2 regions of the Flintibacter sp. SJQ-8 genome follow, and region 2 is predicted to be linked to the other one. Evidence: predicted binding sites of a transcription regulator. Region 2 holds the regulator's gene; the other holds the start of a gene.
The links. Region 2 encodes HrcA, which represses chaperone genes, less so after heat shock. Its sites were predicted from a motif close to TGTTAGCACTCNNNNNNNNNGAGTGCTAACA; they were not measured.
Positions count from the first base shown of each region.

Region 1: a site for HrcA is predicted at 2,133-2,163, ahead of clpB (ATP-dependent chaperone ClpB). Genes of this name have one in related genera too.

Region 1 is NZ_JBPJWR010000016.1:642,938-657,611, reverse strand. Features, by position in the region: gene ACSAMP_RS14655 (ParB/RepB/Spo0J family partition protein) at 1-909, opposite strand, end outside; gene ACSAMP_RS14650 (hypothetical protein) at 891-1,031, opposite strand; tRNA gene ACSAMP_RS14645 (tRNA-Ser) at 1,169-1,260, opposite strand; tRNA gene ACSAMP_RS14640 (tRNA-Ser) at 1,306-1,392, opposite strand; gene ACSAMP_RS14635 (Hsp20/alpha crystallin family protein) at 1,665-2,051, shown strand; gene clpB (ATP-dependent chaperone ClpB) at 2,206-4,800, shown strand; gene ACSAMP_RS14625 (MarR family winged helix-turn-helix transcriptional regulator) at 5,080-5,565, shown strand; gene ACSAMP_RS14620 (ABC transporter ATP-binding protein) at 5,567-7,306, shown strand; gene ACSAMP_RS14615 (ABC transporter ATP-binding protein) at 7,306-9,360, shown strand; gene ACSAMP_RS14610 (spore cortex-lytic protein) at 9,516-9,917, shown strand; gene ACSAMP_RS14605 (peptidoglycan-binding domain-containing protein) at 9,927-11,081, shown strand; gene ACSAMP_RS14600 (peptidoglycan-binding domain-containing protein) at 11,083-11,640, shown strand; gene ACSAMP_RS14595 (tetratricopeptide repeat-containing glycosyltransferase) at 11,806-12,900, opposite strand; gene ACSAMP_RS14590 (collagen-like domain-containing protein) at 12,962-13,741, opposite strand; gene ACSAMP_RS14585 (hypothetical protein) at 14,080-14,373, shown strand; gene ACSAMP_RS14580 (ECF transporter S component) at 14,428-14,674, opposite strand, start outside.
Region 2 is NZ_JBPJWR010000008.1:247,343-262,016, reverse strand. Features, by position in the region: gene acrB (acryloyl-CoA reductase electron transfer subunit gamma) at 1-544, shown strand, start outside; gene acrA (acryloyl-CoA reductase electron transfer subunit beta) at 566-1,678, shown strand; gene dpsA (dipicolinate synthase subunit DpsA) at 1,862-2,737, shown strand; gene ACSAMP_RS06140 (dipicolinate synthase subunit B) at 2,767-3,345, shown strand; gene ACSAMP_RS06135 (hypothetical protein) at 3,398-3,565, opposite strand; gene dnaJ (molecular chaperone DnaJ) at 3,806-4,972, opposite strand; gene dnaK (molecular chaperone DnaK) at 5,166-7,022, opposite strand; gene grpE (nucleotide exchange factor GrpE) at 7,119-7,673, opposite strand; gene hrcA (heat-inducible transcriptional repressor HrcA) at 7,693-8,781, opposite strand; gene ACSAMP_RS06110 (MATE family efflux transporter) at 9,016-10,404, opposite strand; gene ACSAMP_RS06105 (cysteine desulfurase family protein) at 10,444-11,586, opposite strand; gene ACSAMP_RS06100 (thiamine diphosphokinase) at 11,859-12,542, shown strand; gene ACSAMP_RS06095 (NTP transferase domain-containing protein) at 12,814-13,557, shown strand; gene ACSAMP_RS06090 (DHH family phosphoesterase) at 13,670-14,674, shown strand, end outside.

The sequences.
Region 1 (14,674 bases), on a different contig from region 2:
GGCCCCCTGGTGCTTGATAGCCTCCACCTCCAAATCCAGCAGGCGGGCCAACTCGCTGGGGAGGGGCTCCCCGCGCTGTTTGTTGCTGTTCCGCATTTCCCGGACGGCTTCAAAGTCCGTCATGTTGCGGACAATACAGGGCATTTCATCCAGCCCGGCCCGTTCACTGCCATGATGACGGCGGTGGCCCGCGATGATCTCATAGCCCTGGCCGTCCTTTTCCGGGCGGACGGTGGCGGGGGTCATAACGCCATGCTCCTTGATCGTCCCCACCAGGTCATCCATCGCCTTATCGTCCTGCACCTTGTAGGGATGCTCCCGGAACGTGTGGAACGCATGGAGCTCGGACAATTTCAAATAGACAACCTTGCCCTCCTCAACCGGGCGGGGCGGCTCGGCTGGTGTAGGCGGCAGGTTGATCTCCGGGACAGGGGCCGCCGCAGCTTTGACGGGCCCGGCCTTGCCCTTTGGCGGAGACTTGGGCGGGCCCATCCCGCCGGAGCCCTTTTCCGGGGTTTTCTTTTTACTTTGGGACACTTTGTCTCGCGTGGACGGCTGAGCCTCGGCGCGGGCCGCCTTGTCCCCCTTGGGTGGGCGGCCTGCGCGGGGCTTGGCCGTCTTTTCCGCTTTTGGAGACTTCGGCTCCGCCTGTTCCTTTGGCGGACGGCCCCGGCGCTTTTCCGGCTTTTCCGCTTCAACGGCGGGAGCCTTGCCGCCCTTATCATCATCACCCCGCACATCCGACAGGTTGATGACCTTACCAGACGGAGCAGGGCCGCCCTCGCCCATACCGGGGAGCGTCACCTGTTCGGCCTGTTCCGGCGCGGGCGGTGCGCCGGGCCCATCCGGGGCTGGGGACTCCGGGAGCTTTTCTCCCTCCGGGCCCTTGTTCAATGTTTCATCTGCCATTCGCTAACCTCCTTTTTTGTGGCATGAAAAAAGGCCAGACCATACGGCCCGGCCAGCGAAAAATATTCCCCCTTTCCATTTTTAATTTTTGATTGATACCACTCCTTTCCCTGTCGAGCCATGAAAAAAACGCCCCTTTTGTTGATACAAAAAGTGGCGTTTTAGTGTAGGTTGGCTCGGTTTTTGTTGTGATTTATTATTATACCTTTGTCAAAGACGGTTAAAAAACGTCGGAGCAAAGTGAAACCTTGCTCCGACGTGGCGCAGAAGGAGGGATTCGAACCCTCGCACGGATTTCTCCGTCTACTCCCTTAGCAGGGGAGCCCCTTATAGCCACTTGGGTACTTCTGCATGGCTACAAGCAATTGCGCTTGTATGAAGTTGTGAGATAAAAAGTGGCGGAGAGAGTGGGATTCGAACCCACGGCTCTTGCGAGTCACCGGTTTTCAAGACCGGCTCCTTAAACCACTCGGACATCTCTCCTCATCTTGTCTAATCAGAGGACGTTGGCTATCATAGCATGTTTTTCAGGGAATGTCAACACTTTTCCAAAAAGAAATCCCCCGGGAGCCGGAAAGGCTCACTTGCGATATTAGCACTCAAATTACGAGACTGCTAATGTTTACAATTTAGACATAATATCTGCAAGAATTGTTCACAGGCGGGCGGTATACTGTGGACAAAGTTAAGAAGGCCTCCGGGCCGGGAAAAGCCGCGAGACGCTGCCGGGCCAGAGCTTGAAAGGAGTTTTTTCCATGTTTTATACTTTGATCCCCACCGACCACCGCGCCGGACAATATAGTTCCAACCAGCCCCAGCAGCCCGTCCCCTTCTGTGTGGACATTCTGGACCAGGGGGAGGGCTACCGCATGGAGGCCGAGTTGCCCGGCTTCCGCAAGGAGGACATCTCCCTGACGATTAAGGAGGACGTGCTCACCATCGCCGCCCACCGGGAGGAGGAGCAGCACGTGGGCCAGTATGTGTGCCGGGAGCGCCGGGCCGGCGACGTGCGCCGGAGCTTTGACGTGTCCGCCATCCAGCAGGAGGGCATCCGAGCCGCCTTTGAAAACGGCGTGCTGGTGCTGACCCTGCCCAAGGCCTCCGCCGTGAAGCCGGAGCGCCGCAGCATCTCCATCCAGTGATTACCCAGTAATTTTCCCCACAAACCCACGAAGGTTTTTACAAAACCCTCTTGTCAGCGAGAGGGTTTTGTTATACAATGAAATTAGCAATCAAAGTTAACGAGTGCTAAAATTTAAGATCCATTCGGAAACCAGAACCAAGGAGGTTTCTTCCATGAATATGAACCAACTGACGCAAAAATCCCTCGCCGCCATCCAGGGCGCTCAGAGCCTGGCCCAGCAATATGGCCAGCAGCAGATCGAGCAGCAGCACCTGCTGCTTGCCCTGGTGGCCGATCAGGAGGGCTTTATCCCCCAGCTGCTCACCGCCATGGGCATGACCGTGCCCAGCTTTTTGGCGGCGGTGCAGGCGGAAGTAAACAAGCTGCCCAAGGTCTCCGGAGGCGGCCGGGAGGCGGACAAGGTCTATGTGGCCCAGGATGTGGACCGGGCCCTGAACGCCGCCGAGGAGACGGCCAAGTCCATGAAGGACGAATATATCTCTGTGGAGCACCTGTTTTTAGGACTGCTGGACAGCGCCAACAGCGCCCTGAAGGAGTTGTTCCGCACCTATAACGTCACCAAGGAAAAGGTGATGCAGGCCCTGGCCTCCGTCCGGGGCAACCAGCGGGTCACCAGCGACAACCCGGAGGAGACCTATGACGCCCTGAAGAAATATGGCTCCGACCTGGTGGAGCGGGCCCGCCAGAACAAGCTGGACCCCGTCATCGGCCGTGACGACGAGATCCGAAACGTCATCCGCATCCTGTCCCGGAAGAGCAAGAACAACCCCGTGCTCATCGGTGAGCCCGGCGTGGGCAAGACGGCCATCGCCGAGGGCCTGGCACAGCGGATCGTGAAGGGCGACGTGCCCGGCAGTCTGAAGGACAAGACCATCTTCGCCCTGGATATGGGCAGCCTGATCGCCGGCGCCAAGTACCGGGGCGAGTTTGAGGAGCGGCTGAAAGCCGTGCTCAACGAGGTGAAGAAGTCTGAGGGCCGCATCATCCTGTTCATCGACGAGCTGCACACTATCGTGGGCGCGGGCAAGACCGAGGGCGCCATGGACGCGGGCAACCTGCTCAAGCCCATGCTGGCCCGTGGTGAGCTGCACTGCATCGGCGCGACTACCCTGAACGAGTACCGCCAGTATATCGAAAAGGACGCTGCCTTGGAGCGCCGGTTCCAGCCCGTTATGGTCAATGAGCCCACGGTGGAGGACGCCATCGCCATCCTCCGCGGCCTGAAGGAGCGCTATGAGGTGTATCACGGCGTGAAGATCACCGACGGGGCCATCATCGCCGCCGCCACCCTGTCCAACCGCTATATCACCGACCGGTTCCTGCCCGACAAGGCCATCGATCTGGTGGACGAGGCCTGCGCCATGATCCGCACTGAGATGGACTCCATGCCCACCGAGCTGGACGTGATCCAGCGGAAGATCATCCAACACGAGATCGAGGAGGCCGCCCTGAAGAAGGAGACCGACAAGCTGTCGCAGGAGCACCTGGCCGAGATCCAGAAGGAGCTCTCCGACATGCGGGAGGAGTTTAAGGCCAAGAAGGCCCAGTGGGACAACGAGAAGGGGGCCATCGGCAAGGTCCAGAAGCTCCGGGAGGACCTGGAGGCGGCCAACGCCGCCCTGGAGAAGGCCCAGCGGGAGTATGACCTGGAGAAGGCCGCCGAGCTGCAATACGGCAAGATCCCCCAGCTGAAGAAGCAGCTGGAGGAGGAAGAGAAGATCGCCAACGAGGGCAAGGCCCGCTCCCTGCTGCGGGATAAGGTCACCGAGGAGGAAATCGCCCGCATCATCGAGCGCTGGACCGGCATCCCCGTCTCCCGCCTGATGGAGGGGGAGCGGGAGAAGCTGCTCCACCTGGAGGACATCCTCCACAAGCGCGTGGTGGGCCAGGACGAGGCCGTGCGCCTGGTGTCTGAGTCCATCCTGCGCAGCCGGGCCGGTATCGCCGACCCCAAGCGGCCCATCGGTTCCTTCCTGTTCCTGGGCCCCACCGGCGTGGGCAAGACCGAGCTGGCCAAGACCCTGGCCGAGGCCCTGTTCGATTCTGAAAAGAACCTGGTCCGCATCGACATGACCGAGTATATGGAGAAATTCTCCGTGTCCCGTCTCATCGGCGCTCCTCCGGGATACGTGGGCTATGAGGAGGGCGGCCAGCTGACCGAGGCGGTGCGCCGCAAGCCTTATTCCGTCATCCTGTTCGACGAGGTGGAGAAGGCCCACCCCGACGTGTTCAACATCCTGCTCCAGGTGCTGGACGATGGCCGCATCACCGACAGCCAGGGCCGCACGGTGGACTTTAAGAACACCATCATCATCCTCACCTCTAACCTGGGCAGCCAGTTCCTGCTGGACGGCATCCAGCCCGACGGCGAGATCAGCCAGCAGGCCCGGGACCAGGTGAACGAACTGCTCAAGCGCTCCTTCCGCCCCGAGTTTCTGAACCGTCTGGACGAGATCGTGTTCTACAAGCCCCTGACGAAGGACAACGTCACCCACATCATCGACCTGATGGTGGACGAGCTGAACCGCCGTCTGGAGGACAAGCAGCTCACCGTCCGCCTCACCGACCAGGCCAAGACCCACGTGATCGACGAGGCCTATGACCCCGTCTATGGCGCCCGTCCCCTGCGCCGCTATCTCCAGCACACGGTGGAGACCCTCATCAGCCGGAAGATCATCGCCGACCAGGTGAACCCCGGCCAGGTCCTCACCGTGGACTGCAAGGACGGCCAGCTGACGGTGGAGTAAACCGAACATCCACACAAGCCATCCCCGGGCGCGCCGCTGTGCGTTCCCGGGGATATTTTATGCCGGAACAGCCCCCAATCTGTGGGCAAATAGCTGACCTTTTTCCCTGGTCACTGGGGCAGATTCGGCGCTTGTCCGAAAAATATAAACAAAATTTGAACGATGGGGAAAAGCCGTTGACATTGAAAAACTGCGTGGTAGAATGATAAGCACCTTAATGATAAATAGGTTAATGAAAAAGACGGGACGGCCGTCCCGCCGGTGAAAGGAGGCTTCGTCATGCCCATACCCAGCGATCAGCTGGAGCTGCTCAGTCAGCAGATCAACCACGCCCACCGCAGCGCCGTAAGCGAGGAGCTCAGCCGCCGGGGGTTAAGTGAGATCGGCCACCCCATGCTGCTGACCATTTTAGAGGGCTATCAGAGCGACGACCCGGAGGGTCACGCCCAGCGGGACCTGGCCGAGCTGCTGCATATCTCCCCCGCCGCCGTGGCAAACTCCCTGAAATCCCTGGAGCGAGGGGGCTATGTCCGCCGGGAGCCGGGGCAGAAGGATGCCCGGCGCAACCGGGTGATGCTGACAGACAAGGGACGCGCGGCGGTGGAGGGCTGTCAGGCGGCCTTTCAGGCCGTGTCTGAGCGGATGCTGGCCGGGTTCACCCGGGAGGAGCGGGACCAGCTGCTGGCCCTGCGCCGCCGGATGCTGGAGAACCTGCGCCGCCCCTGCGCGTCTGACGCGCCCCAAGTCAAAAAGGAGGAATCTTAATTTGCTTTCCCTGTTTATGACCCACCTCCAGGGATATAAGAAGGAGGCGCTGAAGTCGCCCATTCTCATCGTCCTGGAGGTCATTTGCGAGCTGCTGCTCCCCTTGGTCATGGCCCAGATCGTGGACACGGCCATCCCCGCCGGGGATGTGGCGCTGATCTTCAAGCTGGGGGCGCTGATGCTGGTGCTGGCCGCGGCGTCTATGACCTGCGGCGTGCTGGCCTCGAAATACGCGGCCTTTGCCAGCCAGGGCTTTGGTGCCAATCTGCGCCAGTGCCTGTTTGACAAGGTGCAGGAGTTTTCCTTTGCGGACATTGACCGCTTCTCCTCCGCCTCCCTCATCACCCGCATGACCAACGACGTGAACAACATGACCATGATGCTGGCCATGGGCCTGCGGATGCTGGTGCGGGCCCCGGTGATGCTTATTGTGGCCGCCGCCGTCAGCTGCTACCTCAACGCTAAACTGGCCCTGATCCTGGTGGTCATCATCCCCCTGATGATGATCGTCATCGGCCTTTTGATGTACACCTGCACCCGCCTGTTCAAGGTCCTCCAGACCAAGATCGACAACCTGAACAACACCCTCCAGGAGAACCTGGTGGCCATCCGGGTGGTAAAGGCCTTTGTCCGGGAGGACCACGAGCGGAAAAAGTTCAAAACCTCCAACGATGACCTGACCGGGGCCGGACTGTCCGTGGGCATGCGCATCATCGCCATCATGCCCGTGATGATCATCGCCATGAACGCGGCCACCGTGGCCGGGCTGTATTTCGGCGGCAAGATGGTCATGGGGGGCGCCTTTGACCTGGGCCGTCTTCAGGCTTTTTTGAACTATGTGTTCCAGATATTGATGAGCGTGATGATGGTGGCCATGTCCCTGCTTCAGCTCTCCCGGGCTCAGGCCTGCGCCGCCCGCATCCAGGAGGTGCTGGACACCCAGCCCTCCATCCAGGACCGGCCCCAGGCTGAGCAGAACGCCCTGCCCGCCCCCCGGGGCGCGGTGGAGTTCCGGGATGTGTCCTTTAAATATCAGGCCACCGGCACCGGGGACGACGTGCTCTCTCACATCAGCTTTTCCATCGAGCCGGGCAAGTTCCTGGCCATCGTGGGCGGCACGGGCACGGGTAAGTCCTCCCTGGTCAACCTGATCCCCCGCTTCTACGACGTCACCGGCGGCCAGGTGCTGGTGGACGGGGTGGACGTGCGGGACTATCCCCTGGAGGAGCTGCGGGAGCGCATCGGCATGGTGCTCCAGACCAACGTGCTCTTCACCGGCACCATCCGGGAGAACCTGCTGTGGGGCGACCCCAACGCCACCGAGGAGGACATGATCCAGGCGGCCAAGGACGCCCAGGCCTATGACTTTATCATGTCCTTCCCCGACGGGTTCGACACCGTGCTGGACCAGGGGGGCGTGAACGTCTCCGGCGGCCAGAAGCAGCGCCTGTGCATCGCCCGGGCCATGCTGCGCAAGCCCGCCATCCTCATCCTGGACGACTCCACCTCCGCCGTGGACTCGGCCACCGACGCGGCCATCCGGGAGTCCTTCGCCAAGAATCTGAAGGGCACCACCGTTATCATGATCGCCCAGCGCATCTCCTCGGTGCAGTATGCCGACGAGATCATCATTCTGGACGACGACCACATTGCCGGACAGGGCACCCATGAGGAGCTGCTGGCCAGCAACAGCATCTATCAGGAGATCTATCGCTCTCAGCAGGAAGGGGTGGGTGAATAATGCCGGGACCCAATCGCGCCCCCCGTGGGGGCTATCAAAAGCCCAAGGACCTGAAAAAGACGGTGAGCCGTCTGCTGGGCTATCTCACCCGCAGCAAGCTGCCTCTGCTGGCCGTGCTGGCCTTTCTGCTGCTGTCCGTGGCCACCAACATCGGCGGCTCCTATATGATGCGGGGCATCATCAACGACTTTGTCTGGTCGGGCTGCACCGACTTTGCCGGGCTGGGCAAGGCGGTTCTGGTGCTCATCGCCGTGGAGCTGCTCAGCGCGGCGGCCACCTATGGCCAGTCGGCCATTATGGTCCAGCTGGCCCAGCGTGGCGTGAACCGCCTGCGCCGGGACCTGTTTGACAAGCTGCAAAACCTGCCCCTGTCCTATTTTGACCGCCACCCCCACGGCGAGCTGATGAGCCGCTTCACCAACGACGCGGACAACGTGCAGCTGGCCCTGGAGCAGAGCGTGGTGTCTATGCTGTCCAGCTGCTTCACCTTTGTGGGCCTGGTGGCCATGATGGTCATCATCAACTGGAAGCTGTTCATCGTCACCGCCCTGGTGCTGGCCCTGACCATGACCCTGTTCAAAAAGCTGGGCGGGCGCAGCCGCCGCTTCTATCAGCAGCAGCAGGCCGCCCTGGGCAAGGTCAACGGCAGCATTCAGGAGACCATCGAGGGCCTGAAGGTGGTGAAAGCCTTCACCCACGAGGAGCAGGCCAAGGCCGACTTTAAAAAGCTGAACGAGGCCTATCGGGACTCTGCCCAAAAGGCCAACTTCTATTCCACCATGATCATGCCCGTGTCCGGCAACCTGATGAACATCAGCTATGCCCTGACAGCGGCGGTGGGCGGCCTGCTGTCCATCCTCCAGGGCTTTGACCTGGGCGGCCTGGTGGTCTATCTGAACTACTCCAAGCAGGTGGGCCAGCCCATGAACCAGATTTCCCAGCAGATGACCACCCTGCTGTCCGCCATGGCGGGCGCGGAGCGCATCTTCGAGGTGATGGACACCCAGCCCGAGGCTGACCAGGGCCAGGTGACCCTGGTCCGGGCCAGAAAAGAAAACGGGGTGCTCACCCCTCTGGCCTCCGGTCAGGCCCGCACGGGCACCTGGGCCTGGAAGGTGCCCAAGTCCCAGCCCATGCGTCTGGTGCGGGTGCTGAATCTGCCCGACAAGACCGCCGTGGAACTGCCCACCGACGCCGACCTTGCCGGAGAGAACAAGGGCTGGGCCTGGAAATACCCCGGCCCCGACGGCAGCATGGGCCTGCACCCCATCCGGGGCGCGGTGCGCTGCGTGGAGGGGGAGGACGCCACCTATGTGGAGCTGAAGGGCGCGGTGCGCTTTAACCACGTGGACTTCTCCTATGTGCCCGGCAAGCGGGTCCTCCACGACGTGTCCGTCTACGCCAACCCCGGCCAGAAGATCGCCTTCGTCGGCTCCACCGGCGCGGGCAAGACCACCATCACCAACCTCATCAACCGGTTTTACGAGATCGAGGGCGGCCTTATCACCTACGACGGCATCGACGTCCGTTCCATCCGCAAGGACGACCTGCGCCGATCCCTGGGCGCGGTGCTTCAGGACACCCACCTGTTCACCGGTACCATTATGGACAACATCCGCTATGGCCGCCTGGACGCCACCGACGAGGAGTGCATCGCCGCCGCCAAGAGCGCCAACGCCCACTCCTTCATCCGCCGCCTGCCCCAGGGGTATGACACCGTCATCACCGGGGACGGGGCCAGCCTGTCCCAGGGCCAGCGGCAGCTGCTGTCCATCGCCCGGGCGGCGGTGGCCGACCCGCCGGTGATGATCCTGGACGAGGCCACCTCCTCCATCGATACCCGCACCGAGGCGCTCATCCAAAAGGGCATGGACGCCCTGATGGAGGGCCGCACGGTGTTCGTCATCGCCCACCGCCTGTCCACCGTGCGCAACTCCAACTGCATCGTGGTCATCGAGCACGGCGAGATCGAGGAGAAGGGCGACCACGAGCAGCTGCTGGAAAAGCAGGGCCGGTATTACCGCCTGTACACCGGCCAGTTCCAGTTGAGCTGAGCCGCCGCGCCTCTCTCACCCGAATCAAATCAAGCTCCGCCGCCCCGCAGCAGGTCTGTGGGGCGGCGGAGCTTTTTGCTGTCTTTTGTAGAATCGGCACAAACGGGCCTTCTGGGGCATAGCATGGGCAAACTGCCAGAACGGGAGGAGAGACTATGGAACAACGGACGGGCAGATTGAGCGTGCGGGTGTACACCACCCAGGCGGAGCTGCCGCTGGAGGGGTCCACGGTGGCGGTGCTGCAGAAGGGGGAGGGCGGGCGATACCGCCTGCTCAGTCTTCAGACCACAGACAGCAGCGGGCGCATTACCTCTGTGGACATCCCGGCCCCGGCGGCTGAGGAGAGCATTGCCCCCGGGGCGGCGGACGGCCCGAAGTGCTTTTCGGTGTGCAGCGTGTGGGCCGAGCACCCGGGCTATGCCATGCTGCAGGTGGACGGGGTGCAGATATTCCCCGGCGTGGAGACGGTACAGAACATGGAGCTGACTCCGCTGGAGCGGGGACAGAGCAGCCTGCAGCAGCGGACGGTGCGGGATATTCCCGCCCAGGATCTGTGAGGTGACGGGATGCCGGTGATCTTTCCCTATATCCCCCGCACCATCACCGTCCATCTGGGTGCCCCGGATCAGGCGGCGGAGAACGTGACGGTGAGCTTTCCCGACTATGTGAAAAACGTGGCCTCCAGCGAGATCTACCCCACCTGGGAGCCGGCGGCCATCCGGGCCAACGTGCTGGCCATCGTCTCCTTTGCCCTGAACCGGGTGTATACCGAGTTCTATCCCAGCCGGGGCTATGATTTTCAGATCACCTCTACCACCGCCTATGACCAGAAATTTATCCGGGGGAGGGACATCTTTCAGCCCATCAGCCAGGTGGTGGACGAATTTTTCGACGACTATATCCGCCGGGTGGGCTTTGTAGAGCCGCTGAGTGCAAAATTCTGCAACGGCACCACCACAAAATGCGACGGCCTGTCCCAGTGGGGCAGCCAGGAGCTGGCCCAGGCGGGCTACAACTTTATGGACATCCTGCGGCGGTACTATGGGGATGACATCGAACTGGTGCTGGATGCCCCCGTCCGGGATCTGGCGGGCTCCTATCCCGGCACGCCCCTGCGCCGGGGGGACTTCGGCCCACAGGTGCTCACCGCCCAGGTGATGCTCAACCGGGTGGCACAGAATTATCCGGCGATCCCTAAAATATATCCCACCATCGGCCTGTTCACCCGAGAGATGGAGGAGACGGTGAAAGAGTTTCAGCGGGTGTTCAGCCTGACCCCGGACGGGGTCATCGGCAAGGGGACCTGGTACCGGCTGGTCTATCTCTATGTGGGGGTCACCGGTCTGGCCGAGCTGGTCAGCCAGGGGCAGACCATGTACCGCCTGAGGTTTCAGTTTCCGGGGACCATGCGCCTGGGGGACCGGGGAGACGGAGTGACGGCGGTGCAGGATATGCTCTCCCTGCTGGCGGAGTTTGACGATGCCCTATCCCCGGTCGCAGCCGACGGGGTGTTCGGCCCGGCCACAGAGCGGGCGGTGCGGAATTTCCAGCGCTGGGCGGGGCTGACGGCAGACGGCGTGGTTGGCCAGGCCACCTGGAACGCCATGTTCCAGCGCTTTATCCGGGAGGAGGACGCCCTGGAGGAGGAAATGGCGCACCTGGGCCAATACCCGGGCTATGCCCTGCGGCTGGGACAGACAGATCGAAAGGGGAGAGGATGACATGGAACACAACGCCCAGATGGTCCGCCCGGTGTGGGGCCTGCAATATATGCTGTCCCGACTGGCGGAGAAGCACCCTTTTCTGCCCAGGCTCACCCCAGACGGGGTGTTCGGGGAGAAGACGCTGGAGGCGGTGATGCTCTTCCAGCGGGAATTGCTCCGGCCCGTCACCGGGGTGGTGGACCGAAGGACCTGGGACGAGATCAGCCGGGCCTGGAGCCGGCTGGAGCGGGAGCAGGCCGACCCCAGGGCTTTGAGGGCTTTTCCCGGGGAGGGGTGCCAGGTGGCTCCGGGTCAGGAGCGGGAGTTCATGGCCCTGCCTCAGCTGATGTTCCGGCTGCTGTCCTATTACCTGGAGGGGGTGTCCCCTGACCTGCCCGACGGGCGGCACGGGACGGCCTCGGAGCAGAACGTGCGCTGGCTGCAGGAGCGGGCCGGGCTGCCCGTCACCGGCGTGATGGATCAGGCCACCTGGGATGCCCTGGCCCGGCTGTATGAGCTGTTTGTGGTGAAGGACTTAGAGCAGCTGGAACAGAAATATTCCGGGGGCTGGGGATGAATTTGAGTTAGGAGTTAGGAGAGATGAGTTAGGAGTTAGGAGGGATGAGTTAGGAGTTAGGGGGTCGCTGAAAAGGCCGCAGTGTCTGTCATTGCGAGGAGGGGCGAAGCCACGACGTGGCAATCCGTCTCCCTCGCTGACGGCAAACGCTGCGGTCTTTTGTTGTTAGTTTGGATGGGTCAGCGTTTCCAGCAGGGACACGTTTTCCCGTATCCTGGTGTTGTCCGGTTCCAGCGCCCGGGCCTGGCGGGCCTCTTCTAAGGCCTGGGGCAGGCGGCCTGTGGCGTAAAAGGCGATGGACCGCAGGTCGTGGGGCAGACTGCCCCAGGGGGCGGCCTCGCAGATATAGGTGCGGGGGCGGCGGGTGATGGTCAGGGCGCAGCCGGTGAAATACAGCACCCCGTCCCACGCCTCCTGGCGGTAGAGCAGCTGGGCCAGGTCCAGATAGGGCTCCCGCAGGTGGGGAGCCTCGGCCACCGCCCGGAGATACCAGTCCCGGGCTTTGTCCGGCTGTCCCTTGCGGTCATAGGCGGCGGCGATATACCGCATAGAGGCCGCCCGCTCGTCGGGCCAGTCGGCCCTTGGCATGGCCAGGTGCCGCTTCAGGGTGGCGATGCAGTCGTCCCAGCGGCCATAGTACAGATACTCCCGGCCCAGATAGTGGACGTTCCGGTCATCCTCCGGGTCCTCCGCCACCGACAGCTCCAGCAGGGGCAGATACTGCCCCCGGGACTTCTCTGGGTCCGGGTGGTGGTCCAGCTGCACCCCGTCGGCCACCACCGTGGGTCCCGGCTTGCCCGGCCCGGTCCAGCACAGCACCTCGTGCACCGGGTGGACCCACTGATAGCCATGGCGGGCGTGGACCTTCTCATACCAGAAGACCACCCCCTCCGAACCGTCGGGCCGGAAGGACCAGGTGTAGCGATAAGTCGCCTGACCGGCGCCGGGGGACCAGGCCCGCTCCAGCAGTTCCCGCCAGCCGAGGTGGAACACCTCGTCCAGGTCGGTGCAGACGCAGATGTCTGCCTCCGGCGGGATCAGCTCCATGGAGCGGTTCCGGGCCGTGTCAAAGCGCCAGGGGGAGATGGTCTCCTCCGTGACGCTGGCCCCCAGGCTGCGCAGCAGCTCCGGCGTGCCGTCGGTGGAGCCGGTGTCCAGCACCACGATGTCGTCCGCCTCGGACATGGACGCCATCCAGCGGCGGGCAAACTTGGCCTCGTTCTTGCAGATGGCGTAGACGCAGACGCGATAGTTCCCCATTTTGCTCCCTCCCTGTGGAAACTGCGGCGCTCCCTGGTTGAGAGCGCCGCAGTTCAGACGGTCAGTTGGCCAGCAGTCCGGCCCCCCGCAGGGAGCCCAGCAGCTCGTTGATCTTCAGGATGATGTCGGCTTGGCTGGCATCGGTGGCCAGATCCGTCACCGCTTCTCCGGGGGTAACGACTCCAGCGGGGCCTGCGGCCCCGGTGGGACCGGTTGGGCCGGTGGGCCCTGTGGCGCCCGCAGCCCCCGTGGCTCCGGCAGGACCGACAGGGCCCGCGGCCCCGGTGGGACCGGTTGGGCCGGTGGGGCCTATGGCTCCCGCAGCTCCCGTGGCTCCGGTCGCCCCGGTGGGCCCGGTGGGGCCGACAGGACCGACAGCACCGGTTGCCCCGGCAGGACCGGCAGGGCCGGTGGGGCCTATGGCTCCCGCAGCTCCCGTGGCTCCGGTCGCCCCGGTGGGGCCGGCAGGGCCGACAGGCCCAATCGCACCGGTCGCTCCGGTGGGCCCGGTGGGGCCGACAGGCCCGATGGCTCCGACAGCCCCGGAAGGGCCGGGTATGCCCTGAGGTCCCTGGGGTCCCTGTGCGCCCTGTGGGCCGGGGATACCCTGTGGGCCGGTGGGCCCAGTGGCCCCGTCAGGCCCGGGGATCCCCTGGGGACCGGTGGGCCCCATGGGGCCGGGCATGGGGGGATAGGGAGGATAGGGCGGCGGAGCCGGAGGCCCGGGCGGCGCAGGGGGCGGAGGACAGGGAGGCTCCGGGCGGCAGCAGCCGCCGGTGAGGGAGGCGTACACGCCGCCGCTGCAGCGCCGCTCCCAATCGGAAGGATAATACTGTTTCATAAACGCGCTCCTTTGCCGAAACATGCGTATCACTGTGGCAGTGCCACGATCCATTCTATGCATCCGGGCGCGGGGTGTGTCTGAAAGAATGCTGCGGGCTTTACATCCGGCGGCTTTTTTGGCATAATAAAAATGCTGTTGTAGAATCCTCCAGTCATCGCCTGCGGCGATGCCAGCCCCCTTTGACAAGGGGGCCTGATAGAAGAGAAAAACAGCCCCCTGTGAAAGGGCCGATTCCCCCTGTCAGGGGGAAATGTCCCGGAGGGACAAAAGGGGTAGGGCAAGAGGGCCGCGTTAGCGGCGGGGGGATTCCGTTCTAAATAACCAGGAGGATATCAATGAGTGAACACATGGAGATGCCAACTCTGCTGTTCTGGGAGAACGGCAACGTGTGGTATGGCAGCAAGGGGAACACCCGGTTTTTCATCCAGCCCGTGAAGCACTCGCCGCCGGAGGACCAGCCGGAGGGGGAGGTATACTACACCCTGGATGTGGAGGTGTGGCCCGGCCCGCTGACAAAGGCGCTGAGCCAGATCACGGCCACCAACAGCTTCCCTCGCACGTTGGAGGGCATGGACCAGATGGTCCAGTGGCTGGAGGAGCAGGCGGAAAAAGACAACAAACAGGCATAAAAAATTGCCGCCGGACGTTTTTGCGTCTGGCGGCAATTTGCGTATCGGGAAAGATCAGACTTTGACCACGGCTCTGCTGCGGCTGAGCACGGTGTAGACCACCGTGGCGGCCACCAGGCCGAATACGCCCTGGACGATGTTGCCGGGGATGGAGGCGGCGGCGGCCAGGCCCTTGCCCAGCCACAGGCTGGCATAGGCGAAATAGCCCAGGACCATGATGACCTCGGCCACCACGCCGCCGACGATCTGGCCCAGCAGGACAGAGGAAGCGGACAGGCCTTTCTTCGTGGCGGCCCGGAAG
Region 2 (14,674 bases):
CCGCGAGTTCGGCGGTTCCGACACCTATGCCACCTCTCAGATCCTGGCCGCTGCCATCAACAAGATCGGCGTGGAGAAGGACGACATCGTGATGTGCGGCCGTCAGGCCATCGACGGCGACACCGCTCAGGTCGGTCCTCAGATCGCCGAGAAGCTGGGCCTGCCCCAGGTCTCCTATGCCGCCGACATCAAGAAGGACGGCGACACCCTGACCGTCAAGCGTATGCTGGAGGACGGTTATATGACCATCAAGGTCAAGACTCCCTGCCTCATCACCTGCATCAAGGAGCTGAACCAGCCCCGTTATATGAGCGTGGGCGGCATCTTCGAGTGCTATGAGAAGCCCTATGAGGTGTTCGATTACAACACCCTGAAGGACGATCCCCTGATCGACCCCACCACCATCGGTCTGAAGGGCTCCCCCACCAACATTTTCAAGTCCTTCACGCCTCCCCAGAAGGGTGCCGGCATGATGCTGGAAGGCGCCGACAAAGACACCTGCGACAAGCTGGCTGGCATCCTGGCCGGCAAGCACCTCATCTGATAGAAGGGAGAACGGAAGAATATGTCTACTTTCAATAGCGCTGATATCGCTGCCTTCAAGGGCGGCGTGTGGGTTTTCTGTGAGCAGCGTCAGGGCACCATGATGCCCACCTCCTTCGAGCTGATCTCCGAGGGCCGCAAGCTGGCCGACGAGCTGGGGACCAAGCTGTATGGTATCCTGCTGGGCCACAACGTGGAGGGCATCGCCAAGGATCTGGGCGGCTATGGCGCTGACGGCGTCTATGTCTGCGACCACCCCCTGCTGGCCAACTACACCACCGACGGCTACACCAAGGTCATCTGCGACACCATCGAGGAGTACAAGCCCGAGGTCATGCTGATCGGCGCCACCAACATTGGCCGCGATCTGGGCCCCCGCTGCGCTGCCCGTCTGCACACCGGTCTGTGCGCCGACTGCACCCACCTGGACATCGACGTGCCCAAGTACAAGGACTTCCTGCGCGAGTCCTCCACCCTGGCCCCCGCTGCCATCGACAGCATCAAGGAGGATGACCGCAACCTGAAGATGACCCGTCCCGCTTTCGGCGGTCACCTGATGGCCACCATCATCTGCCCCCGCTTCCGTCCCGCCATGGCCACTGTCCGTCCCGGCGTGATGAAGAAGGCCGCTTTCGATCAGGCCAAGGCCGACGCCTGCGAGATCATCAAGCCCGTTGTCTCCCTGACCGAGGCCGACATGCAGACCGAGGTCGTGGAGGTCGTCAAGGCCGCCAAGAAGCTGGTCGACCTGATCGGCGCTGACGTGGTCGTCTCCGTGGGCCGTGGTATCTCCAAGGACGTGGACGGCGGCATCAAGCTGGCTGAGGAGCTGGCCGAGGTCCTGGGCGGCGTCGTGGGCGCTTCCCGTGCCGTGGTGGACTCCGGATGGATGTCCGCTGACCACCAGGTCGGCCAGACCGGCAAGACCGTTCACCCCAAGATCTATGTTGCCCTGGGTATCTCCGGCGCCATCCAGCACAAGGCTGGTATGCAGGACTCCGAGTGCATCATCGCCGTGAACAAGAATGAGACCGCCCCCATCTTCGAGGTTGCCGACTACGGCATCTGCGGCGATCTGTTCAAGGTCACCCCCATGCTCATCGAGGCCATCAAGGCCGCCAAGGCTGCCAAGTAAGCAGCTGCTCTCAGAGCGTTCAGCCCCGCTTTCCGATTTGGAAAGCGGGGCTTTTTATGCCTATTTCACCGCACCGGCCATCGTCAGCCACCTGTAAGGGCGGCCTTTGGCCGCCCGCTTTGCTTTTCACCCCTCCCCGCCTCCCCGCATAATCTGGGGCAGTACGAATATGGGAGGTCCGCTATGAACCATGAACTGAATTTTTGGGTGGTGGGGGGCGACATGCGCCAGCTCCGCCTGGCCCAGCTGCTCTCCCAGGACAGCCACACCGTCCATGTCTACGCCCTGGACGCCGGGGGCGAGCTCCTCTCCGGTCTGGTCCCGGAGGACCACCTGGGCGGCCTGGCCCGGGCCGACTGCGTGGTGCTGCCCCTTACGGTCAGCCTGGGGGATGGACTGCTCAACGCCCCTCTGTCAGTGGCGGAGCATCCCCTTGCCCCCATCCTAGACCGCCTGTCCCCCCGGCAATTCCTGTGCGGCGGGCGGGTGGACCCGGACACCCGCGCCCTGGCCCAGGCCCGGGGGCTGACCATCCACGACTACTTCGCCCGGGAGGAGCTGGCGGTGGCCAACGCGGTGCCCACGGCGGAGGGGGCGGTGCAGCTGGCCATGGAGCACCTGCCCATCACCATCCACGGCTCCCGAGTGCTGGTGCTGGGCTTTGGCCGGGTGGGCCGCATCACCGCCCAGCGCTTTGCCGCCCTGGGGGCCAGGGTGAGCGTAGCCGCCCGGAAGTACGATCAGCTGGCCTGGGCCCAGGCCATGGGCTTCGACCCCCAGCCTCTCAGCCACCTGGCGGGCTGGCTATGCGGCTATGACCTGGTGGTAAACACCATCCCCGCCCCCGTCCTCACCCGGCGGGAGCTGGAGGACCTGAAGCCCGACTGCCTGATCCTGGACCTGGCCTCCAAGCCCGGGGGCGTGGACCAGACCGCGGCGGGGGAACTGGGCCTGGCCGTCATCTGGGCCCTGGCTCTGCCGGGAAAAGTAGCCCCCGTCACCGCCGGGGCGGCCATCCAGACCGCCATCTATAATATGCTCCAGGAGCTGGGGCGATGAGCCCCACCGTTTGAAAGGAAGGGATCTTTTTGGAAGAAAAGACAGTTGGCTTTGCCATGTGCGGCTCCTTCTGCACCCACGCCCGGGCCATGGCCGCCCTGGAACAGGTCCGCGCCCGGTGGAGAAACGTGGTCCCCATCGTGTCAGAGTGTACCGCCGCCACCGACACCCGCTTCGGCAACGCCCACGACCTGATGCGGGAGATGGAGCGCATCTGCGACCACCGGGTCATCTCCACGGTAAAGGCCGCCGAGCCCATCGGCCCCCAAAAGCTGCTGGACCTGCTCATCCTCTGCCCCTGCACGGGGAACACCCTGGGCAAGCTGGCCGCCGGGGTCACCGACTCCAGCGTGACCATGGCCGCCAAGGCCCACCTGCGCAATGGCCGCCCCCTGCTCATCGCCCCCTCCACCAACGGCGGGCTGTCCGCCTCCGCCGCCGCCATCGGGGCGCTGCTGGCCCGGAAATACATCTACTTTGTCCCCTTCGGCCAGGACGATCCCCTGCACAAGCCCACCTCCCTGGTGGCCGACTTCACCCTGGTCCCCACCGCCGCCCAGGCGGCTTTAGAGGGATACCAGCTCCAGCCCCTGCTGACCACACCGTAAACGCAAAAGGGCGGCTCCCCGAATTGGGGAGCCGCCCGCGTTTCTGACTATGTCACGTGCCCATCCTTCTTCCGAAGAGGTGCCCGCCGAAAAAGCCCAGCAGGTCCAGCAGGAAATAGATCCCGCTGGTCACGGCCATGGCCACGATGGGGGCGATCACCACGATGAGGAACATCAAACTCATCCTTGCATAAAATACGTTTTCCAGCAGCGCTAACATCTCCTGCTCCTTTCTCCGGTATTGTGGGTTTCGACAACTCCTGTTGGAGTTCTCTTTTCTTCCTTGTCTATATTATATATCTTATTTTCGTTTTGACTAGTATTTTTAACGATTTCTTAATATTTTAAAGTCCGCGCTTTGCATTATAAAGTCTGACCCGCTGCATATTAAGTCCAGCGCGCAAAAAGCGCCGCGCCCTTCCAGTCTCAGGAAGGACGCGGCGCTTATCAGCGTCTTGCCTTATTTCTTTTTCTTGTGCTTGTCGAAGAAGCCCTTCAGGCCGGACTCCTCCTCCGCCGCGCCCACAGCCTCGCCCATGGCCGCGCCGAAGGCCCGCAGGGCCTCCTTCTGCTCCCCGGTCAGGCCGGTGGGCACCTTCACCTTCACGGTGACATACTGGTCGCCCCGGCCACGGCCCTGAAGGGTGGGGATGCCCTTGCCCTTCAGGCGGAAAGTCGTTCCCGGCTGTGTCCCGGCGGGCAGGGTCCACTTCACCTTGCCGTCGATGGTGGGGATCTCCAGCTCCGCGCCCATGGTTGCCTGATAGAAGGACACCGTCTGCTCATACAGCACGGTGTTGCCCTCCCGCTGGAAGATGCTGCTGGGCCGGATGCGGATGCCCACGATCAGATCGCCGGAGGGGCCGCCGTTCTTGCCCGCGTTGCCCTGGCCCCGGACGGAGATGGCCTGGCCCTCGTTGATGCCGGCGGGGATGTTCACCTCGATGCGGCGCTTCTTCCGCGCCACGCCCGCGCCGCCGCAGCTCTTGCAGGGGCTGTGGACGATCTTGCCCGTGCCCCGGCACCGCTGACAGGGAGCCGTGCTGGTAAAGGCGAAGCCGCCGCCGCCCCGCTGGATGCGCACCACGCCCGCGCCCCGGCAGTCGGGGCACACCTCCGCCGTGGTGCCGGGCTGACAGCCGGAGCCGTGGCAGTCCTGGCACTCCTCCGTGCGGGTGAGCTCGATCTCCTTCTTGCAGCCAAAGGCAGCCTCTTCAAAGGAGATGGTCAGGTTGGCCCGCAGGCTCTCCCCCCGCTGGGGGGCGTTGGCCCGCTGCTGGCCGCCGAAGCCGCCCCCGCTAAAGCCGCCGCCGAAGAAGGACCCGAACAGGTCGCCCAGGTCGATGTCCCCCATGTCGAACCCGCCGCCGCCAAATCCACCGGCGCCGAAGTTGGGGTCCACCCCCGCGTGGCCGAACTGGTCATACTTGGCCCGCTTGTCCTTGTCAGACAGGACCTCATAGGCCTCGTTCACCTCTTTGAACTTGGCCTCGGCCTCTTTATCCCCGGGGTTCATGTCCGGGTGATATTTCTTGGCCAGCTTGCGGTAGGCCTTCTTTAATTCCTCGTCCGTGGCCGTCTTGCTCACGCCCAGGACCTCATAAAAATCTCGTTTCTGTTCTGCCATATCTCTTCACCTTCTGTATCAGGAGGGACGAAAACGGCGGACGCTCTGTGCGTCCCCTCGCCGCGTTCCCCACGGCGGAGCGACCTTATGCGCCCGCCTGAACGCCCCGAGTGGGGCGGAAGGATACCTCCCGCCCCACCGAAGCAATATTCTTGTATTCGGCGCTCCAGAGGGTCTTATTTCCTCCAGAGGCTTACTTCTTGTTGTTGTCGTCGTCCACGACCTCATAGTCGGCGTCCACCACGTCAGGACCGGCGGAAGCGCCGCCCTGCTGGGCCTGGCCGCCCATGTCGGGGCCGGGCTGACCGGCCTGGCCGCCCTGCTGGCCATACAGCTTCTCGCTCACGGCGTAGAAAGCCTTGGTCAGCTCCTCGGTGGCGTTCTTGATGGCCTGGGTGTCGGTGCCCTTCAGGGTCTCCTTCAGCTTGCCCAGGGCGCCCTCCACGCTGGCCTTGTCGCCCGCGGGGATCTTGTCGCCCATCTCCTCCAGGGTCTTCTCGGTCTGATAGACCATCTGGTCGCCCTGGTTGCGGATGTCGACCTCTTCCTTGCGCTTGGCATCCTCGGCGGCGAACTGCTCGGCCTCCTTCACGGCCTTGTCGATGTCGTCCTTGGACATGTTGGTGGAGGAGGTGATGGTAATGTGCTGCTCCTTGCCGGTGCCCAGGTCCTTGGCGGACACGTTCACAATGCCGTTGGCATCGATGTCGAAGGTGACCTCGATCTGAGGCACGCCCCGGCGGGCGGGAGCGATGCCGTCCAGGTTGAAGCGGCCCAGGGTCTTGTTGTACTGAGCCATCTCACGCTCGCCCTGGAGCACGTGGACCTCCACGGAGGTCTGGTTGTCGGCGGCGGTGGTAAAGGTCTGGCTCTTCTTCACGGGGATGGTGGTGTTGCGGTCAATGAGCTTGGTCATCACGCCGCCCATGGTCTCAATGCCCAGGGACAGGGGGGTGACGTCCAGCAGCAGCAGGTCCTTCACGTCGCCGGTGAACACGCCGCCCTGGAGGGCAGCGCCCATGGCCACGCACTCATCGGGGTTGATGCCCTTGAAGCCCTCTTTGCCGGTCAGCTTCTTCACCATGTCCTGCACGGCGGGGATACGGCTGGAGCCGCCCACCATCAGGACCTTGGCCAGGTCGTTGCCGCTCAGGCCCGCGTCGGACAGAGCCTGACGCACAGGACCGGCAGTGGCCTCCACCAGGTGAGCGGTCAGCTGGTCGAACTTGGCACGGCTCAGAGTCAGGTCCAGGTGCTTGGGGCCGGTGGCGTCGGCGGTGATATAGGGCAGGTTGATGCTGGTGGAGGTGACGCCGGACAGCTCGATCTTGGCCTTCTCGGCGGCCTCCTTCAGGCGCTGCATGGCGACTTTATCGCCGGTCAGGTCCACGCCCTCGGCCTTCTTGAACTCGGCGGCCATCCAGTCCATCACGCACTTATCAAAGTCGTCGCCGCCCAGGCGGTTGTTACCGGCGGTGGCCAGCACCTCGATCACGCCGTCGTCGATGTCCAGGATGGACACATCAAAGGTGCCGCCGCCCAGGTCATACACCATGACCTTCTGGGCTGTCTCCTTGTCCACGCCATAGGCCAGGGCCGCGGCGGTGGGCTCGTTGATGATACGCTTCACGTCCAGACCGGCGATCTTGCCGGCGTCCTTGGTGGCCTGACGCTGGGCGTCGGTGAAGTAAGCGGGGACGGTGATGACCGCCTCGGTGACGGGCTGGCCCAGATAGGCCTCGGCGTCAGACTTCAGCTTCTGCAGGATCATGGCGCTGATCTCCTGAGGGGTGTACTTCTTGCCGTCGATGTCCACCTTATAGTCGGTGCCCATCTCACGCTTGATGGAGATCACGGTGCGGTCGGGGTTGGTGATGGCCTGGCGCTTGGCCACCTGGCCCACCATCCGCTCGCCGTCCTTAGAGAAAGCCACCACAGAGGGGGTGGTCCGGTTGCCTTCCGCGTTGGGGATGACCACGGCGTCGCCGCCCTCCATCACCGCCACGCAGCTATTCGTAGTACCCAGGTCGATACCAATGATCTTAGACATAATCAATTCCTCCAATATATGAAAAAGTGTGTTGTTTACAAAGTAACTATCGTCATTTCCCCGCCGGTCTTACCGCCGGATGGGGAAAACTATTTTTTAGTTTGCCACTTTCACCATGGCGAACCGGATGACCTTTTCGCCGCACTGAAAGCCGGTTTGGAACACCTCGGCCACCACGTTCTGGCCCAGGCTCTCGTCCTCCACATGCATCACCGCGTTGTGATACTTGGGGTCGAAGGGCTGGCCCTGGGCAGGGATCTCGGTGATGCCCAGCTTGGTCAAGACCTCTTTCAGCTGGTTCATGGTCATCTCCACGCCCTTTTTAAAGGCCTCGTCGGCGGTGTCCTGTTTCAGGGCCCGTTCCAGGTTGTCGTACACGGGGAGGAAGGCCCCGGCGGTGTCCGCCTTCACGTCGGTCCACAGGGATTCCTTCTCTTTGGCGGTACGCTTGCGGTAGTTGTCATACTCCGCCGCCAGGCGCAGGTATTTGTCCTCCTGCCCGGCCACCTGGTCCTTCAGCGACTCCAGCTCGCTCAGCAGCGGATCGACTGCCGTCTCCTCAGGCTCGGCTGCCGCCTCCTGCTTGACGTCCTGCTCCTCCACCACGGGCTCCTGCTGGAGCGTCTCGTTCTGCTTTTCCTTCTTGCTCATAGCTGTGCGCTCCTTTTATCTAGTTCTCATTCTCGTCCAGATGCTCCGGCCCCAGCTCCTGCTGTTTCTCCCCGGCGGGGAGCTCTCCCTTGCCGAACATCTTGGTCAGGCTCTCGGCAAAGTAAGACAGGCGGGCCGTCACCTTGGCATAATCCATGCGGGTGGGACCCACCACGCCGATCACGCCCTTCATATTGTCCCCGATGTCATAGCTGGCCATCACCACGCTGGTGTCTTTCAGGGCCTCGCTGACGTTTTCGGGACCAATGAGGATATCCATGTTCTTGCCCGTCATGGGCACCGGCAGCTTGGACGCGTCCTTCTCCTCGCTGAGATAGGTCATCAGGGGCTTGGCCTTGTCCAGGCTGTGATACTCCGGGTGCTCCAGCAGGTGGGCGATGCCGGAGGTATGGACCATCTGGTTCCCCTGCTCGGCCAGCACCTCCTGGGCGAACTGTACCACGATGGAGATCAGGTCAAAGGCGGCAGCCGCCGTCCGGGTCTCCATCTTATCCAGGGTCTGCTCCATCTCCTCCCGGGACACGCCCACAAAGGAGCTGTTCAGCACGGCGGACAGCAGCTGGATCTGGGTGTCAGACACCGGCTCGGCCACGTGGACCAGCTTGTTTTTCACCACGCTGTTGTCCGTCATGACCACGGCGATGAACGCCCGCTCCTCTACCACCAGCAGGTCATACCGCTTCACCGTCACCTGGTCTTTCACTGTGGCGGCAGTGAACACGGGGTAGTCGCTGATCTGGGAGAGGACTTTGCCCGCCCGGTCAATGACCCGGTCCAGCTCCTCCATCTTCACGTTCAGCGCCTGGTTGATCCGCTCGGTCTCCTGCAGGGTCAGCTGGTGGCGGTCCATCAGCTCGTTCACATACAGGCGATAGCCTGCAGCGGAGGGGATGCGTCCGGCGGAGGTGTGGGGCTGTTCCAGCAGCCCCAGTTCCGTCAGGTCGGCCATCTCATTTCGGATGGTGGCGGTGGACACATCCAGCCGGGCCTTCTCGGCCACGACCTTAGAGCCCACCGGCTCGGCGGTCTCGATATAGGTCTCTACAATGGCCTGCAATATTCGCTTTTTCCGTTCTGTCAGTTCCATTGCGCCGCCGTTCCTTTCGCTTTCGTTTCTTAGCACTCACTCTTCCCGAGTGCTAAAGATAATATACCCCCGGGGTGGAGAATTGTCAATAGGCACTTTATGAATTTATTTTAAACAAAACAACGCCGGGGCTTCCCTTGCAGAAAAGCCCCGGCATTGCTAATTTTATTACAGATGCCTTCCCCTGGGGGAAGGTGGCGCGGCGAAGCCGTGACGGATGAGGGGAAGGCTAACTCACTCCATCGTTTTTACCCCCGTCACATCTCTGATCCACTTCCCGGAGCGCAGTCTGCTGATGCCCATCGAACACTTGATGACCTGTTCCAGGGGGAAGGCCAGATACACCCACAGCACGGGCAGACGCAGCACTAGGCCGCAGATGGCGGCATAGGGGATGGCGCAGGTCCACAGGGGGCCGATGTCGATGAGGGTGGCCGCCCGCACGTCGCCGCCGCCCCGGAGCACGCCCACGATGTTCACGCTGTTAAAGTCTTTCAGCGTCATATACAGGGCCATCACGGTGATCATCATGGTAGCCACCGACTCCGCCCCCTCGGACAGGTGGAACAGGGGGAATACCCACACTGGAGCAACAAACCGGGCAAACAGCCACAGCAGCACCCCCAGACAGGCTCCGCACAGGGCGGCCAGTGTGTTCAGAGTCAGGCCGGTGTTGTATACCTGGTCAGTCCGCCCCGCACCGATCTCCCGGCCGATGATGATGGCCGCGGTGGCGGCGATGCCAAAGGAGAACACCATGCAGATCTTCTCCACGTTGCCCGCAATGGTATAGGCGGCCAATATCTCGGTGGAGCCCTCCATGTGACCCATCACCGTGGCGAACATAGAGGTGCCCAGTCCCCACAAGGTCTCGTTGCACACCACCGGGCCGCCATAGCGGACAAATCGTTTGACCATATCCAGGCCGGGCAGCAGCACCAGAGCGGGCTGCACCCGGAAGAATTTTGTCGTAAGCAGATGCACCACCACGATGACCAGTTCCGCACTTCTGGCGATGAGGGTGGCCAGGGCCGCACCGCGCACTCCCAAGGCGGGCGCGCCCAGATTGCCGAAAATAAACACCCAGTTCAAGAAGGTGTTCAGCGTCATGGATACCATCAGAATATACAGACCCAGCTGAGGGCGCTCCATACTGCGATAGGCCGTGACATACATCATGGTCAGCGCCGAAAAGACATAGGACAGCCCGGCCAGCTTGCCGTATTGGGCGGCCAGCGCAATGACCTCCCCCTGGTTGCCGAACAGGCTTAAAAAGGGGATGGGACACACCAGCAATATGCCGGCAAACAGGGCCGTGATGGAAACGGCGATCCAGATGGACACGCCCATCACCCGATTGATGGCGCCCATGTCCTGCTTGCCCCAATATTGGCTCAGCAAAACGGTGGCGCCGCTCTGTACGCCGAAGATAAACAGCTGCACTACATAGAGCGGAATGTTGGCCAGGGCCACCGCCGCCATGGGGGTCTCCCCCAGCATACCCACCATAAAAGTGTCCGCCATGCCCAGGGCGCTGGTGATCAAGTTTTGCAGCACGATGGGGGTGGCCAGGGCCACCACCTCTTTATAAAAACCAGGCCGCTGCTTCATATAAGAAAACACGGTCTCTCTCCTTCCTGTTAGGGCCTCTTGGGCCGCAAGTTAAGACATAGAGGGGAACAGCTGCGCCTGAGCCGCCTGCAGTCCCTCCACCAGGGCATCGATATCCTCCCGGGTGGTGTCATAGGAGAAGCTCAGCCGCAGGGCTCCGTCCTGCTCCTTTTTTGGGAGCTTCAGGGCGGCATACACATGGCTGGGCTTGCCCTTGTGGCAGGCGGAACCGGAGGAGATATACACCCCCCGGTCGCTTAAAAAGCGCACCACCACCTCGCTCTTATAGCCCACCAGGCTGATGGGCAAAATGTGGGGCGCGCCCCCCTCCACCAGCACCTTCCCCCGGGGGACGGCGCTCTTTAGCCGATCAACGGCATACTGCTTCAGGTCGGCCATGGCGGCCAGGTCCCGCTCCAGGGTGGCCCGTCCGGCGGTAACGGCGGCGGCCAGTGCGGCCAGCTGCCCCGTGGCCTCGGTGCCCGAGCGCAAACCGTTCTCCTGTCCGCCGCCCCGGATGAAGGGCGAAATTTTCAGGCCCTTCCGAATATACATGGCCCCGATGCCCTTGGGGGCGTGGATCTTGTGGCCGCTGATACTCAGCATGTCCACCCCCAGCTCTTTCGGGGTAAAGGGCACCTTTAAAAAGCCCTGCACCCCGTCGCAGTGGAGCAGCACCCCGCTGCCGGCCTCTTTCAGTACCCGGGCCGTCTCCGCCACCGGGAGAATGGTGCCCAGCTCGTTGTTCACCAGCATCATGGACACCAGAATGGTGTCCGGCCGCAGGGCCTCCTTCACCTGCCGGGCGGTAATATTCCCGCTCCGGTCAGGCTGGAGATAGGTCACCTCATAGCCCTCCCGCTCCAGGGCCCGGCAGGGCTCCAGCACCGCCGCGTGCTCGATGGCGGTGGTGATGATGTGCTTCCCCTTCCGCTTGCCCAGCTCTGCGGCGGCCCGGATGGCCCAGTTGTCGCTCTCGGTGCCGCAGGAGGTGAACACCACCTCCTCGGGCAGACAGCCCAGTCCGGCGGCTACTTCGCTCCGCCACTGCTTCACCCGCTCCGCCGCCTGGCTGCCCAGGGCGTGGCGGGCGGAGGGATTACCCCACTCCTCCGTCATGGCCTTCATGGCCGCCTGAGCCGCCTCCGCCCGCACGGGGGTGGTGGCCGCGTTGTCCAAATAATGTCCCGTCATGTTCTTGTCTCCTGTATGAAAATCAAGGGCGGCCAAAGCCGCCCGTTTTTCTAATCGCGTTATCATTCTATCTGCTGCCATCAGGAAAGTCAACGGCTCCCCCAGGAAATTTTGCAGAAAAGGGCCCCAAATATGTCTTTCCTATTTCAAAAGCGGGAGCATCTGTGCTATAATGAATTTGATTCGCTCCACCTCAAGCCGCCGAACCCGATATGATCCCCTTTCCCGGCGGCGGTGGATCAGAAAACGCAGTGAATTAAGGAAGGTCCGTTATGGCAAATCAAGACCGCATCTGTTACGTAGTGGGGGCCATGTCTCTGTCCCTGTCCCTGCGCCCCTCCCCCGCCCCCGGGGACTATGTCATTGCCGCCGACCGGGGCTATGACTCCCTGATGGCCTATGGTGTCACCCCCGACCTGGTGGTGGGGGACTTCGACTCCCTGGGCTATACGCCCCAGCACCCCAACGTCACCCGGCTCCCCGCCGAGAAGGACGACACCGACATGGTCTTCGCCCTGCGCCGGGGCCTGGACATGGGCTATCGCCGCTTTGTGCTGCTGGGCGGCCTGGGCGGGCGGCTGGAGCACACCCTGGGCAACCTCCAGCTGCTGGACTGGCTGAGCACCCAGGGGGCCGTGGGCTTTCTGGCCGGGGAGAAGACCGTCGTCACCGCCCTGCGGGACGGCTCCCTCACCTTCCCCCCCGCCATGTCCGGCTATCTGTCCGTGCTGTGCAGCAGCGGCGCAGCCCACGGGGTCACCCTGTCCAATTTGAAATACCCCCTCACCGACTATAACATGACCAGCAGCTTCCCCATCGGCGTGAGCAACGAGTTTCTTCCCGATCAGCCCGCCGCCGTCTCCGTCAAGGACGGCTGCCTGCTGCTGGTCTGGGAGGACAAGGGGGACTTCTACCTCCGCCTGCCCAAGCTCTGGACCAGGGGCGAAGCGTTGTAAATCAGAGGACGAATCCCTCAGTCATCGCCGTTGGCGATGCCAGCCCCCTTTCACAAGGGGGCCTAAAAGGCCGCATCATCAGCCCCCCTTGTCAAAGGGGGGAGGGCCGCAAAGCGGCGGGGGGATTCCGGTTGAAAGAACAAAGCTTCTGTAGGGGCGGATATCATCCGCCCGCGACACCGGAGCGCCGACACGTCGGGCGGCTGATAGCCGCCCCTACACCGGCTTTCGATGGCTTTAAGACCCCCAAATCAACAAAGGAGACTTTCACATGGATCATAATGTAAAGGCCCTGGTGCTGGCCGCCGGCAAGGGCACCCGTTTGCAGACCGAGGGCATCGACCTGCCCAAGGTCATGCGTCAGGCGGACGGCCACCCCATGCTCTATTATGTGCTGCGGGGCCTGTCCTTCCTCCCCCCGGAGGATATCATTTTGGTGGTGGGCTGGAAGAAGGAGAAGGTGCTGGAGGCCTTCCCCCAGTACCCCCACGCCGTGCAGGAGACGTTAAACGGCACCGGCGGGGCCGTGCAGTATGCCGCCCCCCTGCTGAAGGGCTTCGACGGCCATCTCATCGTCTGCTGCGGCGACGCGCCCATGATGCGGCAGGAGACCTTCCGCGCCCTGGTGGACACCCATCTCAGTCAGGGCAACGCCTGCACCATGCTCTCCGCCCGCCTGGACGAGGGGGGCAGCTATGGCCGGGTGCTGCGGGAGAATGACGGCACCTTCCGCTGCATCGTGGAGGCCCGGGACTGCACCCCGGAGCAGGCCGCCGTCACCGAGGTGAACACCGGCACCTATGTCTTCCACGTCCCCGCCCTGCTGCGGGTGCTGGACCAGCTGAACAACAACAACGCCCAGGGGGAGCTGTACCTCACCGACGTCCCCGCCCTGCTGAAGGCCCAGGGCCTGCGGGTGGGCCTGTGCGACACCTGCGCCCCCGACGAGATGCTGGGCGTGAACACGGTGGAGCAGCTTCAGCAGGTGGAGCAGCTGCTCCGTGCCCAGGGCTGACAGACTTGTTTTCCCCCGCCGCATCTGTTATAATGGCTTGTATTTTCCCCTTTTCTCCCCGTGCGGGGGAGTGACGTGGGCCTCGTCCCGCCTATGAAAGGAGACATTTCCATTGAACCGGAAACTTGCGCGGCTGCTTCAACCCAGCTTTCAGCTGTATTTCGTCTGTCTGGTCCTGTTCGCCCTGATCTCCGCTTTTTTCTCCATCCCCCTGGCCGTGGTCGAATTGGCCGTGGTCCTGGCCCTGTCTGTCTACAGCCGGCAGCACTCTAATCGCTGCCGCCGGGAGATCGCCCGCTATCTGGAAAACGTCACCGGCACGGTGGACACCGCCACCAAAGACACCATGGCCAACTCCCCCCTGCCCATGATCATCTTCCGCCCGGAGAGCGACGACATCATCTGGACCAATGACCGCTTTCTCCAGCTCACCGGCGAGCGGGAGCACCTGTTCGACGCCAAGCTGTCCGCCCTCATCCCCGGCTTCGACTCCCGGTGGCTCATGGAGGGCAAAAACGAGTGCCCCACCGAGGTGGAGTATGGCAGCCGCCGGTTTTTGGTCTTTGGCCATCTGGTGCGCACCGGGGGCCGCAGCGGCGGCTTTCTGGCCACGACCTATTGGGTGGACGTGACCGAGTTTTCCCTCATCCGGGACCAGTATCAGGCCACCCGCCCCGTGGCCGCCGTGCTGCTGCTGGACAACTATGACGAGCTGATGAAAAACCTGACGGAGAACCAGCGCTCTGCCCTGGTGTCTGAGATCGACGCCCGCCTGGACGAGTGGGTGGCCGAGTCCGGGGGTATGCTCCGCCGCTATCAGCGGGAGCGCTATCTCTTCGTCTTTGACGAGCAATATCTGGCTAAGTTCATTGAAGACAAGTTCGACATTCTGGACGCCATCCACCAGGTGGTCAACCCCAGCGGCATCAACGCCACGCTGTCCATCGGCGTGGGCAAGGACGGGGAGAACTATCGGGAGCTGTTCCAGTTTGCCAACTTGTCCATCGACATGGCCCTGTCCCGGGGCGGCGACCAGGCCGTCATCCGCAACAAGTTCACCTTCGAGTTTTACGGCGGCCGCTCCAAGGAGACGGAGAAGCGCACGAAAGTAAAGAGC